DNA from 2 places in the Sulfurovum sp. NBC37-1 genome. Region 2 is predicted to be linked to the other one. Evidence: riboswitches for the same ligand, from Rfam matches in the RefSeq annotation. Region 2 holds a riboswitch; the other holds the start of a gene.
The links. Region 2 has a riboswitch for cyclic di-GMP ahead of SUN_RS09885 (Ig-like domain-containing protein). Riboswitches for the same ligand answer to the same signal wherever they lie in the genome.
Positions count from the first base shown of each region.

Region 1: another riboswitch for cyclic di-GMP. It lies ahead of SUN_RS13815 (hypothetical protein); the one in region 2 lies ahead of SUN_RS09885 (Ig-like domain-containing protein).

Region 1 covers NC_009663.1:2,159,840-2,168,061, forward strand. The annotation lists gene SUN_RS10795 (asparagine synthetase B family protein) at 1-1,041, opposite strand, end outside; gene SUN_RS10800 (hypothetical protein) at 1,076-1,255, opposite strand; gene SUN_RS10805 (hypothetical protein) at 1,301-1,978, opposite strand; gene SUN_RS13815 (hypothetical protein) at 1,990-4,689, opposite strand; cyclic di-GMP riboswitch class I at 4,748-4,846, opposite strand; gene SUN_RS10815 (hypothetical protein) at 4,930-5,313, opposite strand; gene SUN_RS10820 (hypothetical protein) at 5,401-6,078, opposite strand; gene SUN_RS10825 (proprotein convertase P-domain-containing protein) at 6,090-8,222, opposite strand, start outside.
Region 2 covers NC_009663.1:1,963,184-1,971,405, reverse strand. The annotation lists gene SUN_RS09885 (Ig-like domain-containing protein) at 1-2,976, opposite strand, end outside; cyclic di-GMP riboswitch class I at 3,058-3,137, opposite strand; gene SUN_RS13685 (hypothetical protein) at 3,479-3,643, opposite strand; gene bamD (outer membrane protein assembly factor BamD) at 3,902-4,552, shown strand; gene lon (endopeptidase La) at 4,686-7,106, shown strand; gene SUN_RS09865 (response regulator) at 7,210-7,578, opposite strand; gene SUN_RS09860 (ATP-binding protein) at 7,584-8,222, opposite strand, start outside.

The DNA.
Region 1 (8,222 bases), 200 kb from region 2:
TGTTTTGAACCGATGCACGTTCTTCTGCCCTAGAAGCGGTGCAAGCACATAAGATTTAAATGCACTCCCGGGACGGCGGTGCGTTCTCATTTCACTGAAGGCTGCGGAAAGTTTTCCTCTTGCGAACAGGTCATACAGCACATAGGGAGTGCCGGTAAACAGGTGGTCGCCCCCCTGGCCGCTGACCACAACTTTTTTTCCGTCTTCTCTCATTTTTTCAAGCATGGGAAGCAGCATAGCAAAGGTCAGGCCTATGGGCCAGTGGGGGCTTAAAGCATAAAGCGACTCCAAAGAATACTTTTGACGATAATCCAAACTGTCCACAGGGATCTTTTGATGGTTTACAGGGTACTCTGCCAGCACGGCATCCACATACGCACCCTCATCGCAGGCAAGCAGTCCGAAATCCATCGAATAACTGTCGATCTGCCCGGAGCCTTTCTTCAGCGCCAGCAGGGAAACGACCGAAGCGGAATCAAGTCCTCCGCTCAGTTCAAAGGCAGTCTCTTCCGGCGAAGAGGTTGACCTCTCGACTGCCTGTTCAAACAGTGCTTCTAATCTTTGTGCCGCCACCTTTTCATCGATGCCGTAGTCTATCTCGATTTTTTCGGGAAACCAGTAGCGTTCTATCTGCTTTTCCCCGTTCTCGATGGTCATACTGTGCCCGGAAGGCAAACGGTAAATCCCTTCATACATCGTCTCATGATAGTCTACTGCAAAACATTGCATCATGGTTTGCATGGAACGGAGATTCGGTTTTTTGGAAACGGAAGGGAGGGAGAGAAGTTCTCCTATATCCGAGGCGAAACGGTACCCCTCCGGGGTTTTCGTATAGTACAGCGGCGCTATCCCGAGTGGGTCGCGCGCGCAGAATGTCTGTTTGCTTTCAGTGTCGTAAAAGGCGAAAGCGAATGCTCCTTTTAATTTGGCCGGTAATCTTTTGCCATAGCGATAGTAGCTTTCTTTAATAGTCCTTTCCTGATCGGAATGGCTTTTTTCACCATTCCCATTCACTAAATAAGCAATAAAAATACTATTCAACTATATCACATTATCTTACTGTTTTTTTTACGAATTACCAGCCACCTGGATCTGACGGAACATTGGCACTTTGCCCACCACTATCAGTACCGCCTATTGTGGATCCTTTTGTTGCCATTCTCACATTCGCTATTATTTCTATTTTCGGAGAAGAATACGGTTTCTTTTGTCTCTCTGTTTCTCCTGAGAAATCCGAATGGTTTTTTTCTATCATTTTATATTTTCCTGTTTTTTCATAATAAGACTGTTACCGTAGAACCTACTCCGGCAACACAACCGGCTTAAAGTCTTTTTTCCTAACATCACCCCTGACCCATCTGAAGGTCCTGGTATGGTTGCCGTCCATTGAGAGGTTGGCGTATTCGAGTTCATCCACACTGTAGGTCTGGTGGTTGTCCACATCGACTAGGATAAATCTCTTCTTCATCTTTTTGTCTGTTCCGATCTCTATGTATCTTACGTTTCCGTTCTCTTTGATATAGTTCACTTTTATGGCATCATCAAGCTTGATGTGGATCTCTGCGTTTGAGAGATCGACTGTTTTCTGGTTTTTGACCTGGAAGGTCCAGACGGCTCTTTTGTCTGCTCTTGCCTTTTTGTATTTTCGGTAGTCACTCCAGTAGTCACCGGCATCACCCTCTTCCCAGTCGTAATGGGGGAAGACCACCTGAAGTACTGCAGGACCGTATGCAGCGACATCATGTCTGTCTTTTTTGGCTTTACTTTGTTTAAGCTCGCCGAAGACACCTGCACTGTTATGTTCATAGACGCTACCGTCCTCTGCGGTGGCGGATACTCTCGTACGCATGTACCATCCTGCTTTTTTGGCTTTTTGTGTTTTTTGTACGCTTTTACCACTTCCTGCCTGGAGCATGGTACCGCCTATCATCAGCAGCATTGCGAGGACAAGAAGTATCTTTGTTTTTTTGTTTTGCATTGTTTGCTCCTTTACTTGTTCATCAGCGGGTAAGCGAAATGGTTGACATAATTATCGGTCTGGTTCTTCTCTATCTTGATGAAGAATCCTTCCATTGGTTGAATGGAACCATCAAAGCCCGGGGTTGCAGGGTCTACTGCCATGTAACCGCTCACAGGGCCTGTTTTATTACTGTCATGTTTATAGACGATCTTGTTGATATAGTTGTCATTGGCTGTATTGCCCATCTCATTGTAAGACGTTCCACCCGCATTGTGCTTGAAATAGAGATCAGAGAGCTGAAATGCGTACGGGAAGGGGTTGCCTGCCATATATTTCTTGTAATCGACCGTATTAGGGTCACTGACTTCATTTTTGGGCAGCAGGTATTCGTGTACTTCTGTAAAGTCGGGATTAGTGATACCTACTGATGAAGAAGTAACCGTTGAAGCGGGACTCAGGTTCGAAAGTGTTTTATCGATCGTGATGTTTTTTTCATTTCCTGCCCCTCCGAGGTCTGCAATGATCCAGTAGCCTTTTCCTGGCACTACCGTGTCTGTGGCAGCAAGCTGTGCTTTGGTAGTATTTTTATGGCCGCTGTTGATCTCATACTGGTCTGTTCCGCTCTGCTTGAACACGACCCAGTCGGTACCGTAGGCACCCAAGTCGCCGCCAAGAAGGTCTTCGATATGGTTCGAACCCGTGGCGCAACAGAAGCTGACGATCTTCCATTGGAAGTGTGTGAGTGTGGTTCGGTTTTTCCCGCAGAGGAATTCGCGGTAGGCGGCTTCGTGGTTGCCCGTGACTTCGTCCTGAATATTTCCGCCATCGTCTGGGTCAGGATCTGTTATGTAACCATTTACGTGATTATAATCATCATCGTTATAGTACCATGTTGGCATACCGTTATCTCGTACAGTCGGGTTGGGCGTACAAACAGGCTGATTTCTACCTTCTTCGCAGTCGGTGTAGCCGTCGTTGTCGCTGTCGCTGTCGAGGAAGTCGGCAGTATTGTCTCCATCTTTATCCGGTGGGATCAGGCCGTTACTGCCCACGACGCCTGCAGTATTATGATCATATTGATCTGCCAAGCCGTCACCATCGTCATCTGTCCAAGTAGAATCAGGTGCATCGTAGCCTGAAGTTGGCTGCGCTTCTACATTGTCCGGAATACCGTCGTTATCACTGTCGAGGTCGAGATAGTCATCGATTCCATCACCGTCACTGTCTACAGCATACTGGTTGGCATCAGGACAACTTGCACCATCATTATTACCGGTTGGAACCGAACGATAGAGAAATGTTGCGGTCGGAGTAGCAGTATCATAATCGACAATCTCATAAATGTATCCATTATTATTGGCTGCAAACAATTTACTGTTGTCTGCTATAAATGTTGCACCCCATCCTTTACTCAAATCAGCCCCATCCGGCGTTGTAACAGTTAGCTTAACATTGGTACTGGTATTGTTGCTAAGATTTATTTTATATAGTCTTGTATTATCTGCACTTCCTGATGTCTGACTAGTTGATCGTAACCCGTATGCCATAACTGTACCGCTTGAATCATCTATGGCAAAGTCAGCAGCATTTTCCGATCCAGAAGTAAATGTTATCTCACTCAGTATGTCACCACTTTTTATCCACTTGTATAACTTAGTTGTACTTTTGCGTGCATAAAGTGCTCCATTATAAAAATCTGCCGCATAGCTGTCGATTTTGCTGTTATTGATCGTATTGGCTTTTTTAATCTTGCCACTGTAACGATCTATCTCTATCACATCATTTTTTACAAGTGAAGTACCATAATCATCGGTCGTAGCTGCACGCACCGATGCGTAGAGTTTACCGCTTTGATCATCAAAGCCCATCGCATTGATACTTGCTTTCTGCCCTCCTATAGGTAAATAAACCTCATTTTCAGGATCAAACACATTTAATACACCATCGATCATATGGAAGAAACCATAAGCACAGTTACCAGCACCCTGTATCTCCACGGCATCCAAGATTCCGTCATTGTCATCGTCGATGTCCCAAAAATCCGCTACGCCATCACCGTCGGTATCTTTCGCATGAAAATCTATATTGTCCAAAAGGACATGCTGCTCTGTCGGATTATTCCGCGGTACATTAGTTCCTGAAGTATATGTAACATTGAGTTCAGTGATATACTCATTGCTAAACTGCATCGTGACATATCCATCTGGATCATCATCATCAAGAGGCCCTGACTGGTCACTTTCATAGTCTCCTGCACTGTTTTCATCAATATGCGAACCTTTTGCCACATTGTCAGGCTCATATACATTCCCATCATCATCTGCCGCTTTGATAATAACGCGATCCTCAAATTTAGCACCCAAAAACTGGTCCGCATAATCAATATCTCGAATTCGCAGTTTGGTAATCTGTATAGGCTGGGAAAAATACAATGTCGTCGTTACGCTTTCCGTTTTGGTGTTAAAATTCACATCAAGATCCAGCGATGTATCGACACTGTCAGTTATATCATTAGGCTCATTATTTTCGAACCTACCCGTGTTTCCGGTAATATCAACATCCACATCGATGTGACTACCATCCACATTGGTATAATTTTTTGAAAGATCGCCGGCATCCCATCCTCCCTGGCTACTCCAATCCAGTGTCGCGGCAAATACCGAGCTTCCAGCCAGTGTCATTCCCATAACTAATAATCGTTTCAGTATTGTTTTGTATGTATTTTTCATTAATTGCCTCTTCTCTGCAAGCAAATTATACTTAATACAGCGTATAAATTTTTTCTATTTAGGCAACCTGGCGATCTTCTCGTCTGCTGCCAGGCGACAGCATCAAAGACCCATAGCTTTCCGAACCTGCTTCGCAACAGGGGTGGCGTTTTCTTTCATTCTTTAAATTCCTACTATTTTATCTAATTTAGGTTGAATTTAATATAAAATGTAGGTTTGGCCGTGCCAAACCTACAACTTTTACAAAGGAGGTTCACCAAATTTGTTGTCCGGGTCTTTTGGCTTGGGTTCTATCCACTCCACATCCGCACCGCCTATAAGCTGGCTTCGTTTGACCGAAGGGGTTTCATCTTCCGCTTCCTCCTCATCATTTGCATCAGACATCTTCGGATTCTCAGCAGAAACACTCTTTTCTTTAGTCTCAGATACAACATCCTCTACAGGCTCTGACCTTTCATCTGCTTTTGCAGTATTTACCTTGGCGGCAGATACTTTTCGTTCTTGTTTTACCGTTTTATGCGTTACAGCATGTTTTTCACTCTCTGCGCCACTGTACTTAAAGTAACCGATCACAGCCAACACAAGGAGAATCACTCCATAGATCAGCATTCTTTCTTTTGGCATACTATACTTCCTTTCCAGTTCAATTTACTTATGTCACCTTCTAACATTGCCATCCAAGTTGGACTTTAATCTTTGGTGGGACAAGACCTACTCCGGCAACACAACCGGCTTAAAGTCTTTTTTCCTAACATCACCCCTGACCCATCTGAAGGTCCTGGTATGGTTGCCGTCCATTGAGAGGTTGGCGTATTCGAGTTCATCCACACTGTAGGTCTGGTGGTTGTCCACATCGACTAGGATAAATCTCTTCTTCATCTTTTTGTCTGTTCCGATCTCTATGTATCTTACGTTTCCGTTCTCTTTGATATAGTTCACTTTTATGGCATCATCAAGCTTGATGTGGATCTCTGCGTTTGAGAGATCGACTGTTTTCTGGTTTTTGACCTGGAAGGTCCAGACGGCTCTTTTGTCTGCTCTTGCCTTTTTGTATTTTCGGTAGTCACTCCAGTAGTCACCGGCATCACCCTCTTCCCAGTCGTAATGGGGGAAGACCACCTGAAGTACTGCAGGACCGTATGCAGCGACATCATGTCTGTCTTTTTTGGCTTTACTTTGTTTAAGCTCGCCGAAGACACCTGCACTGTTATGTTCATAGACGCTACCGTCCTCTGCGGTGGCGGATACTCTCGTACGCATGTACCATCCTGCTTTTTTGGCTTTTTGTGTTTTTTGTACGCTTTTACCACTTCCTGCCTGGAGCATGGTACCGCCTATCATCAGCAGCATTGCGAGGACAAGAAGTATCTTTGTTTTTTTGTTTTGCATTGTTTGCTCCTTTACTTGTTCATCAGCGGGTAAGCGAAATGGTTGACATAATTATCGGTCTGGTTCTTCTCTATCTTGATGAAGAATCCTTCCATTGGTTGAATGGAACCATCAAAGCCCGGGGTTGCAGGGTCTACTGCCATGTAACCGCTCACAGGGCCTGTTTTATTACTGTCATGTTTATAGACGATCTTGTTGATATAGTTGTCATTGGCTGTATTGCCCATCTCATTGTAAGACATTCCACCCGCATTGTGCTTGAAATAGAGATCAGAGAGCTGAAATGCGTACGGGAAGGGGTTGCCTGCCATATATTTCTTGTAATCGACCGTATTAGGGTCACTGACTTCATTTTTGGGCAGCAGGTATTCGTGTACTTCTGTAAAGTCGGGATTAGTGATACCTACTGATGAAGAAGTAACCGTTGAAGCGGGACTCAGGTTCGAAAGTGTTTTATCGATCGTGATGTTTTTTTCATTTCCTGCCCCTCCGAGGTCTGCAATGATCCAGTAGCCTTTTCCTGGCACTACCGTGTCTGTGGCAGCAAGCTGTGCTTTGGTAGTATTTTTATGGCCGCTGTTGATCTCATACTGGTCTGTTCCGCTCTGCTTGAACACGACCCAGTCGGTACCGTAGGCACCCAAGTCGCCGCCAAGAAGGTCTTCGATATGGTTCGAACCCGTGGCGCAACAGAAGCTGACGATCTTCCATTGGAAGTGTGTGAGTGTGGTTCGGTTTTTCCCGCAGAGGAATTCGCGGTAGCCTACTTCAGATGTGTCTCCTGTTTCATTGAAGAGATCATTTGATGGGTCATCGACATTGCCGTTTGATACTGAGGCACTGTTGGTTGTATCCCAGTAGACATCACCCAGGCTTCCCTGTGCCCAGCTGACAAGGCCTGTCTTTGTCGAAGCGGTATCGCCCGGGGTGATCGGACAGCCCGTGGCAACACTGTTACCCTCTTCACAGTCGGTGTAGCCGTCGTTGTCGCTGTCGCTGTCGAGATAATCGGGGATACCGTCCCCATCAGTATCCGAAGGTGTCACTGCTGTGCCTCCGCTGTCGGTGTCGTACTGGTCCGCCAGCCCGTCACCGTCGGCATCAGCCCAGGCAGAATCCGGTTCGTCATAGGTGGCAGTCGGCTGTGCTTCCACGTTATCCGGGATGCCGTCGTTGTCGCTGTCGAGGTCGAGGCAGTCAATAATACCATCGTTATCGCTATCCAGTTCATTTACATAGTTGATGGTAAGATTCGCCTCATTAAAAGTTCCCGTATCTTGACTTGCGTCATCACACATATGCAGCGTCCAAGTACCCTGCGGATCCTCTCCATTGAACGCACTTAACGCCTGCTCGGGTTGTCTGGGCAAAAAAGAGCCCAATGTAAAATCCGTCGTATCCCCTACAATGGAGGTTGTCGCCGCATCGAAAAAGGTTGCACTCAAATTATTGTGACTACCACCTTCATTTCGTATCAGATCAACCGCTGTACCAAAGGGAGAAATCAACTGAACGATCAGATCATTTCTCCACGTGTGCGCAATATCTACTTTGATCGTTACATCATTAACTATACCGCTATCTTGTATATCGAACGTTCTATCCAGACAGGTATTAGGATACCCATTATCAGGGATCGTTCCCGATGCTGTATTTGATTCCGTTACAGCAGGTGTACTCTCATCCACATCCAAAATCCCGTCGTTGTCATCGTCGATATCTTTGACATCTGCAATACCATCACCATCTGAATCAAGTGCATCAAAAGTGATATTGGCCAAATAAATACCCTGATTATTAGGATCACTTTGAGCATTGCTACCATTCGTATAATCAAAAGAGACCTCGGTTACATAAACATCTTCAAATGCCACCGTTACGTAACCATCTGGATCATCATCATTAAGAGTAGTACCGTCTGATTCATAATCTCCGGGACCATTTTTATCAATATGATCACCCAGAGTTTCACTACTTGGATAAACCGTTGCCCCGGAAGTATCTTTTGCAGTAACGATCACTCTATCGTCAAAGTCAGTAGAAGGATTTCCTGAATCTATATCTATCCAGCGCAAAAAGCTGATTTTTACAGGAGAAGAAAAAGTGATTGTTGTTTTAATTTTTTGTGTATTAGAACTATAATT
Region 2 (8,222 bases):
GAAATCATCAAAAATTTCAAGCTGTTCGGCAATTTCTTCTCCGCTATTTTCAAATTTAAGGGTGTAGATAAGTTCCGAGTTGGGATATATTTCTTCACCTGGACCGGCAGGTCTAAGTGTACCATTATTATCTCTGATTTGTGCACTTTTGTTGATATCGTCGATTACTGGTGTGGTCAGATCAGTAGCAAATGCAAACATGGTAAGGGAGTACCAGTCCACACCGCCGCTTGGTGTCGAAACGTCAAAATAGAAGCGTGTATCATGCTGATCGTTGTCCATAAAGCTGCTGACATCGACACGGTCGGCATCGACACCATAAGTTTTGGTGACACCGCTGTTGATAGGCGTTCCAAATTCAGCGATGGTACTGTTGAGCAGGTTGTCTGTCGGATTGATAACTGAGTCTCCTATAGGACTATATGTTGAAGTTTTTTTGACACGCATACGGGCAACACCACCTACAACAGGGTCACCGTCACCGGCAAAGAGCGCAATTGATGCGGTGACAGGACCACTTAACGGAGTAACGAAACCGTTAATATCAATAGGATTATCATTGCTTGTAATATATTGGAATCCCTTAAATACCGAAATATTTTTAAAATGCAGTGTTTTGGAGGGATCTTCATAGATCGCAAGTATACTCCATCCACCATAGTTACCACCGTTACTTTTTACTCCTTCTGTCAATATAATATTGGCAACACCATAGGCGCCGAACTCATTCTCATCAAGCAGGTGTGTAATGTCTGCAAAAGCGGCATAGTTCCAATCTACACTGTTCCTTTCAATGATATTCAGGTTATTGGCGGTAATATCGATATAGTCGCTCCTATTGGGTGTTTTCAGTTTAATTACGTCAAGATGGTCTTTGGCTTCATTGAAGCTGTTGTAGTTTGAGTGGTGCCAGTCGCATCCTGTACCGTTTCCATTGCCGGTGCCATTTGAGTTATTACTACAAATATGCCCTTCCCAGAAGAGACCCGCCCAAACTATTTTGTATGAAGGGGAAAGGTTCAAGGTTGAAAAAGAGGAGTTGAAGGTACTGGAGTCACCATCATCGTCAACATACTTCATGTCTATATTATCATTATAGTTCTGATCTGCATCACTGGAAGGTTTGTTGACGTTGGCATTACCGATGAGCTTCATATCACCAAAGAGGTTGTACTGGAGATATTTTGTCAATGGAAAGTCTGCTCCTGTGTTGGTACCACTATTGACGGTCACGGTTGCTTCATCGGTATTGTTGGTAGTATTGGTATCTTGTGTAGAAGTAGAGACCGCAGCAGTGTTGGTAATGTTATAGTCGTCTACATCTGCAGGGGTTGTGACTCGAATATTGATGTTCGCAGCAGTGTTGCCTGATGCCAATTTCCCACTGTTGGCAATGTAGTCACAGACAATCAGTTGCCCCTGGCTACAACTCCAGTCCGATCCGCCATCGATCGAGACAAAGTGCAACTCGGAAGGCAGGCTGTCGAGAACCTGAACATTTCCTGCATCGCCTGAGCCGATGTTCTGTACAGTGAGCGTATAATCGAGAGGACTGGCTGTAATAACAGGATTGGGTGATGCACTTTTGGTAATTGCAACATCTGCTAATACTTTTTTGACAGTGGTTGTTACTATATTGGATGTGTTATTTGATGTATCTGGATCAGGTGTATCCGAAGAGATTACGGCTGTATTGTTGATATCCCCACCCACAGCGGGGGCCAAACCATTGATGGTAATAGTCGCATTCTCTCCAGGGTGCAAAATAGCTGTGCTGCAGGTAATGGTACCGGCGGAGAGGGAACATGTCCATCCTGACGGAGCAGTAGACCCATTGTAAAGCATACCTGCAGGCAGTACATCTTCGACAATGACATTTTGGGCATCTGAAATGCTGCTGCTATCATTTTCCACAGTAAGTGTATAGCTCATTGGACTATTTGTATCGACTTCACCAGGAGCGGATTTTAGTATACCCAGATCAGCTTCTGGCGCTACAATATTAATGGTGACAGTTGCTGTATCTACACCACCATATCCATCAGTAACATTATAATCAAAAGTTACAGGATTGTTTGGGTTGGATGCGTATCCTACACTGGCTGTAAATATAAATATACCAGTCGTATCTGGACCAGTAAAAGTACTTGCTGCTGAGGGATCACTTAATCCTGAATGCCAACTAACTGCAAGAAAATCAACAGGATCAGGATCATAGTCTGCAGGATCATCTAACATTGCATTGCCCAAAATTGTTCCACCTTCTACCACTGTATAGTTTTTATCATTGGCAATAGGTGGATGATTCTCTGTCACTGTAATATTTACATCTGCAGTATCGCACAAAATAGGAGCCTGATTATCACATACTTGGTAAGTGAAAGAATCAGGTCCAGTGTAATTAGCATCTGGCGTATAGAGTAGACTTGGATCCGTACCATTTAATGAACCATTTGTAGGCCCTGTTACGATACCATATGTTATAGGGTTATTATCTGGGTCAGATCCAATAAGTGTAATAGTAATAGGTGCGTTTTTATGTGTTATTGCAGTAATGTCATTCGCTGTGGGGGCTCTATTTGGGGAAGTGTCTCTAATGGTGACAATAACACCAGTATCTACTACGCTTACATCTGAATGAAATACTAGTCGAATAGTAGGGGCATTTACTGTGAATGTATCGTTAATACCTGACCCACAGTATGTTTTAAGAACAGTGTGTGCTCCAGTGCTTTCGGTAATTTGCACATAATCATAACCGCAAGATGCCTGATATTCAATACTACCAGTTATCGTTACTTCAATTTGTGTAGCACCGCTGATTCCAGCATCCATGGTTGAGTCATCATTATTGTTGTAAGGACTTGGATCTGTTCTCCATTCAGTAGTACCTGATTTTATCCACCCAGCATTTCCAAAAGAAATAAATATAAATAGAAATAACAATATCTTAAAAATAAAATTCAAATTTTTCATAAGTAACACCTTCTATACTCAGTCGTCACTGAGTGAAATTCGTATGTATATCAAAAGATGACATAAATGTTATGGCTTACGCTTGGCAGTCTGGCTGTCTTCAAAATGAAGACCCACAACTTTCCGCTCCTGCTTTCACAGCAGGTTTGGCTTTTCATCGTATCATACTTTAATATTTAAGGATAACATGTCTAAGATAAAATAAATATAAAATAAGCAATTTTTATAGTATTTGATATTCGGTGTCAAAGTGTTGGGTATAAACTGTCTGCTCCTTGAAGATAGTATTAAAGATTATTGTCTACACTTCCGTCACCGATCGGATCTTCTTTTTGGGCTTTAGCAACTTTGTCAAGTGGAAAAAGTAGTTTCTTGATAATACTTTTGATTTTGGAAGTTTGTCTCGGATGATATGTTCAATGATACTCAGGTTTTCATCTATATAATCGTGGGTAATATAACTTCCCTTTAAATCATTTTTATCGAATTTACTCAAAATTTCTTACTCTGCATCTTCTGAAAGTTTATTGAATTCTTCAGCTATAGAGGTGAGATGCATCAAAATGGATACTCTTGAGCATTTTTTGTCGGATAGAGCATTGGTAACGGACCCATCTTCTTTGCAGACAGCTTCAATAAAATCGATCTTTTTTAATATGGTCTTCAATCTTTAGTGTCGCTTCTAAAAAGACCTATTTTTTCGATCCTGCTTTCCGTCAATTCACTTTTTAGATCAGCAAAGTAGGCTAAAATATGTTCTTTTTGCATTCCATCTATCCTTTTTAATCTATGTCGGGAATAATTCCCCGATCCTGTGGATCGATTTATTAAAATATAAAATTTGATGACATTATTGCCTCACCTAATACGTTTTTTACATATTTTGGGATATGATATTAAATATAACAACTATGATGGGGTAAGTATGAATTTTAAAAAAAGTCTGTTGCTAGGAATTGCTGTAGCGTTTCTGTTCGTGGGATGTTCCAAAGATGATGACGATGTGGCTGAGTTCAACAAACCGGCACTCTACTGGTATCAACAGATAGGAAACAGTATCGCTGCAGGAAATATGGATAAAGCGGATGCTTACTATATTTCACTTAAAAGTGAGCATATGCGTTCTCCACTGATGCAAACAGCGATGATGATGCTTGCCGTCGCACACATGGATAATGAAGAGTACCTGCTTGCAGGCTATTACCTTGATGAATACAACAAGCGTTTCGGTGGTGAGAAGAACCGTGAATACATCGAATACATGAAGCTCAAAGCGGCTTTCCTCGGTATCAAAGATGTTTATAAGGACCAGAAACTCATCATGGACAGTATCAATGGTGCAGGTACCTACCTATTGCGCTATCCCGGATCTACCTATACGCCGCTGGTCAAGACCATTTTGGTCAGACTGCACATGGCTCAGTATCTGTTGAACGAGAATATTGCAGCGCTGTATGAAAGGACAGGTAAGCCAGAAGCGGCAAAGATATACAGAGAAAAGAACAAAGGGTCTGTTGTAGAGATGGCAGATATTACCCCGCCCGAAAAAGGTTTTATCGGAAAGATCTTCGACTAAGAAAAAAGATGGTCCAGGTATCTTTACCTGGATGGAAACAATTCGACATCGGTCAATTATCGGATGTTAATCTACTGTTGATAAACTTTTACAAAGAAATAATTTAACCAATTTTCAAAAGGAAAAACCAATTATGCAATTAAGCGATTATGATGATTTCCCGGCCATATTGCCGATAGTGGTAGAGGATGAACTCTTTCTTTACCCGTTTATGATCAGCCCTATTTTTTTGACAGACCAGAAAGATATCGACGCCGCTACCGAAGCGATGGAAAACAATTCACTTCTTTTTGTAACATCATCCATCCCGGGGAAAGAGGGAAGTCGTGATTTCGATGCGATGTACAGGGTAGGGGTGGTCGGTTCCATTATGCGTAAAGTACACATTCCAGACGGCAGGGTAAAAATACTCTTTCAGGGCCTGGCACGCGGCCAGATCATTGAACCGGCAGAGGGTGAGTTCAACAGAGCGGTCATCGATATCGTCAAACAGGATGGCTACGATCAGCTCAAAGTCGATGCGCTTATGGGTGTGCTGCGTGACAAGATAAAGATACTCTCTTCTCTCAGCAGCCACTTTCCTGCCGACTTGGTGCGTACCATCGAGGAGAATGATGAGCCAAACCGCATCGCGGATCTTGTCTCTTCCATGCTTAAACTGGACAAAGAGGTCGCCTATGTGCTATATATAGAGCCGGATATAGAGAAGCGGCTGCTCGGCCTCATCGATGTTGTGACCTCCGAGATCGAGTCTGCCAAGGTGCAGAGGGAGATCCGTACGAAAGTCCATACCAAGATCGAACAGACGAATAAAGAATATTTCCTCAAAGAACAGCTCAAAGAGATACAGCAGGAGCTGGGTATGGATACGCAGCGCGAAGAGGAGATAGCCGCTTTCAGGGAAAAAGTAGAGTCACTCAAACCCCATCTCAACGAGGATGCCTACAAGGAGATAAGCAAACAGCTTGACCGCCTTGCCAGGATGCATCCCGATTCTGCTGATGCCAATGTACTTCAGTCCTATCTGGAATGGGTACTGGAAGTGCCGTTCGGGAAAGAGACCAAAAAGAACCTGAGTGTTAAAGAGGTTGCTGAAGAACTTGACAAAGACCACTATTCTCTGGAAAAACCCAAAGAGCGCATCGTTGAATTCTTCTCTGTGAGGGAACTCGCGGAACTTAGAGGGATCAAGCAGAAAGAAGCTGGGGGTGTCATACTTTGTTTTGCAGGACCTCCGGGTGTAGGGAAGACCTCTCTTGCGAATTCCATTGCCACGGCACTAAGCAGGCCGCTTGTGCGTATTGCATTGGGTGGCCTTGAAGATGTCAATGAACTCCGAGGGCACAGAAGGACCTATGTGGGCGCAATGCCGGGACGTCTGGTCCAGGGTCTCATTGAGGCCAAGAGCATGGACCCGGTGATCGTGCTCGATGAGATAGACAAGGTAGGACGCAGTATGAGGGGAGACCCGACGGCGGCACTACTTGAGATACTCGATCCCGAACAGAACAGTAAATATAGGGATTACTACCTGAATTTCAACATTGACCTGAGCAAAGCCATTTTTATTGCTACTGCCAATGATGTGGGACGCATTCCTGCGCCTCTTCGTGATAGAATGGAGTTCATTGGGTTGAACTCGTATACGCCAAAAGAGAAATTCGAAATCGCCAAACGCTACCTGATACCGCAGGAGCTGAAGAAGCATGCGCTCAAACGTAGGGAATTCTCGATTTCGGACAAGGCTCTAAAAATACTCATAGATGAGTACACCAGAGAGGCGGGGGTAAGAAACCTACGCCGCCGTATTGCTGGACTGATGAGAAAAAGTGCACGTATGTTGCTTGAAGATGCAAATAAAGACCATATTGCCGTGACAAAGAAGAATTTGGAACACTTTACAGACAAGAAGGTATTTGAGATTTCGCTGGTAGACAAAAAGCCGCAGGTAGGTGTCGTCAGCGGTCTTGCCTGGACAGCGGTGGGCGGAGATGTATTGACAATCGAAGCCATCAAGATCAAAGGGAAGGGGATGCTTCAGCTCACGGGAAGCCTGGGTGATGTCATGAAAGAATCAGTGCGTATCGCCCATTCTGTCGTGAAGATACTCATCGATGAGAAGAAATTGTCGATTCCGTCGTCATGTATTCCGCATACGGCTAAAGAGAGAGAGGAACGCATCCCTGTCGATCCGAGTGAAGTGTATAAACGCTATGACCTGCACATACATGTACCTGAAGGTGCAACCCCTAAGGATGGTCCGAGTGCGGGTATTACCATGGTAACAGCGATCGCCTCCATCCTGAGCAATAGAAAAGTAGACAATAGGGTAGCAATGACAGGTGAAGTGACACTGACAGGCAAGGTCCTTCCTATTGGCGGACTGAAAGAAAAACTCATTGCTGCATATAAAGCGGGGGTGACCAAAGCGCTTATTCCTCAAAAAAATTATGAACGTGATTTGGATGATATTCCCAATGAAGTGAAGAATAATATCAAAATAATAGCTGTTTCAAATGTAGATGATGTCTTGTCGGAAGTGTTCGTGAAATAAGGCTTAATGGACAAAAAAAGATCATGTAAAATGGATTGTCCAACGAAAATTCCTTGGAATATATCCACTTTTGGACAGGAGTGAGTAACCCCACCCTATGATTTTAGTTCGACCATTGATCTAGTTTGGTCGTAAGTATATCTTCTTTAATAGGTTTTCTAAGGAAGTCATTGGCACCGTTCTCAAAAACTTCTGTTTTCCTTGTATCATCTGTAGAAAGTACGATGACAGGGATATGAGCGTTTGCCATGTCGAGTCTGAAGATCTTTAGGAACTCGATACCGTCAACGATCGGCATCATTATGTCAAGAAGAATAAGGTCTATGCCAGGATCTCTTTTCATTTTTTCCAGAGCATCAGAACCGTTTTCCGCTTCGATGATATCTGAAACTTTAGGATTCTTTTTTAAAAGAGTCTGCAATAACTTTCTGTTGATGAAATCATCATCAACAACTAATACTTTTAATCCCATCTTCTTTATCCTCTATGTTTTTTGATCAGAGATTTTATCTCTTCTTTGGAATTCACGGATGTGATTATAGCCAGATTTCCATTTTTTTCACTGATGTTCCCATCGACAAGCTCCTCATCGGTAAATACGATATCATATTTGCCCGAAGCGATCTCCGATTGCAATGCATCCATGTCGTCGAGTATCTTATAGTCATATCCGAGGTTGTCCAATACTTTAGAGAGGACCCTCTTCTCAAGAATGAATTTTTTGGCCACCAGAATACTTTTACCTTCAGCTTTTGCCTCTGATTCTTCATCTTCCATGTTGTCAAGTGCGATCACGTCATCTATAGTGATCGTTTCCTCTTCCGCCTTTGCTTCGGTGACTGCTTCTAGGGATGCTTCTTTTTCTACTGTCTCTTCCATTGCTTTTGTTTCCTCTAGATGCTCTTTTTTCTCTTCCGTCGTGACTGTTTTTGCTTTGCCGGCGAGGAACTTGTTCAGAACGTAAAGCAATTCACTCGTCTCGATCGGTTTGGTGATATATTCATCCATCCCTTCCCCGAGGAATCTCTCTCTGTCTCCTTTAAGTGCATTGGCCGTCAAGGCTACGATTGGTACGTGAGGTACCTCCTCATCCTCTTCATAGTCAAGGATCTCATG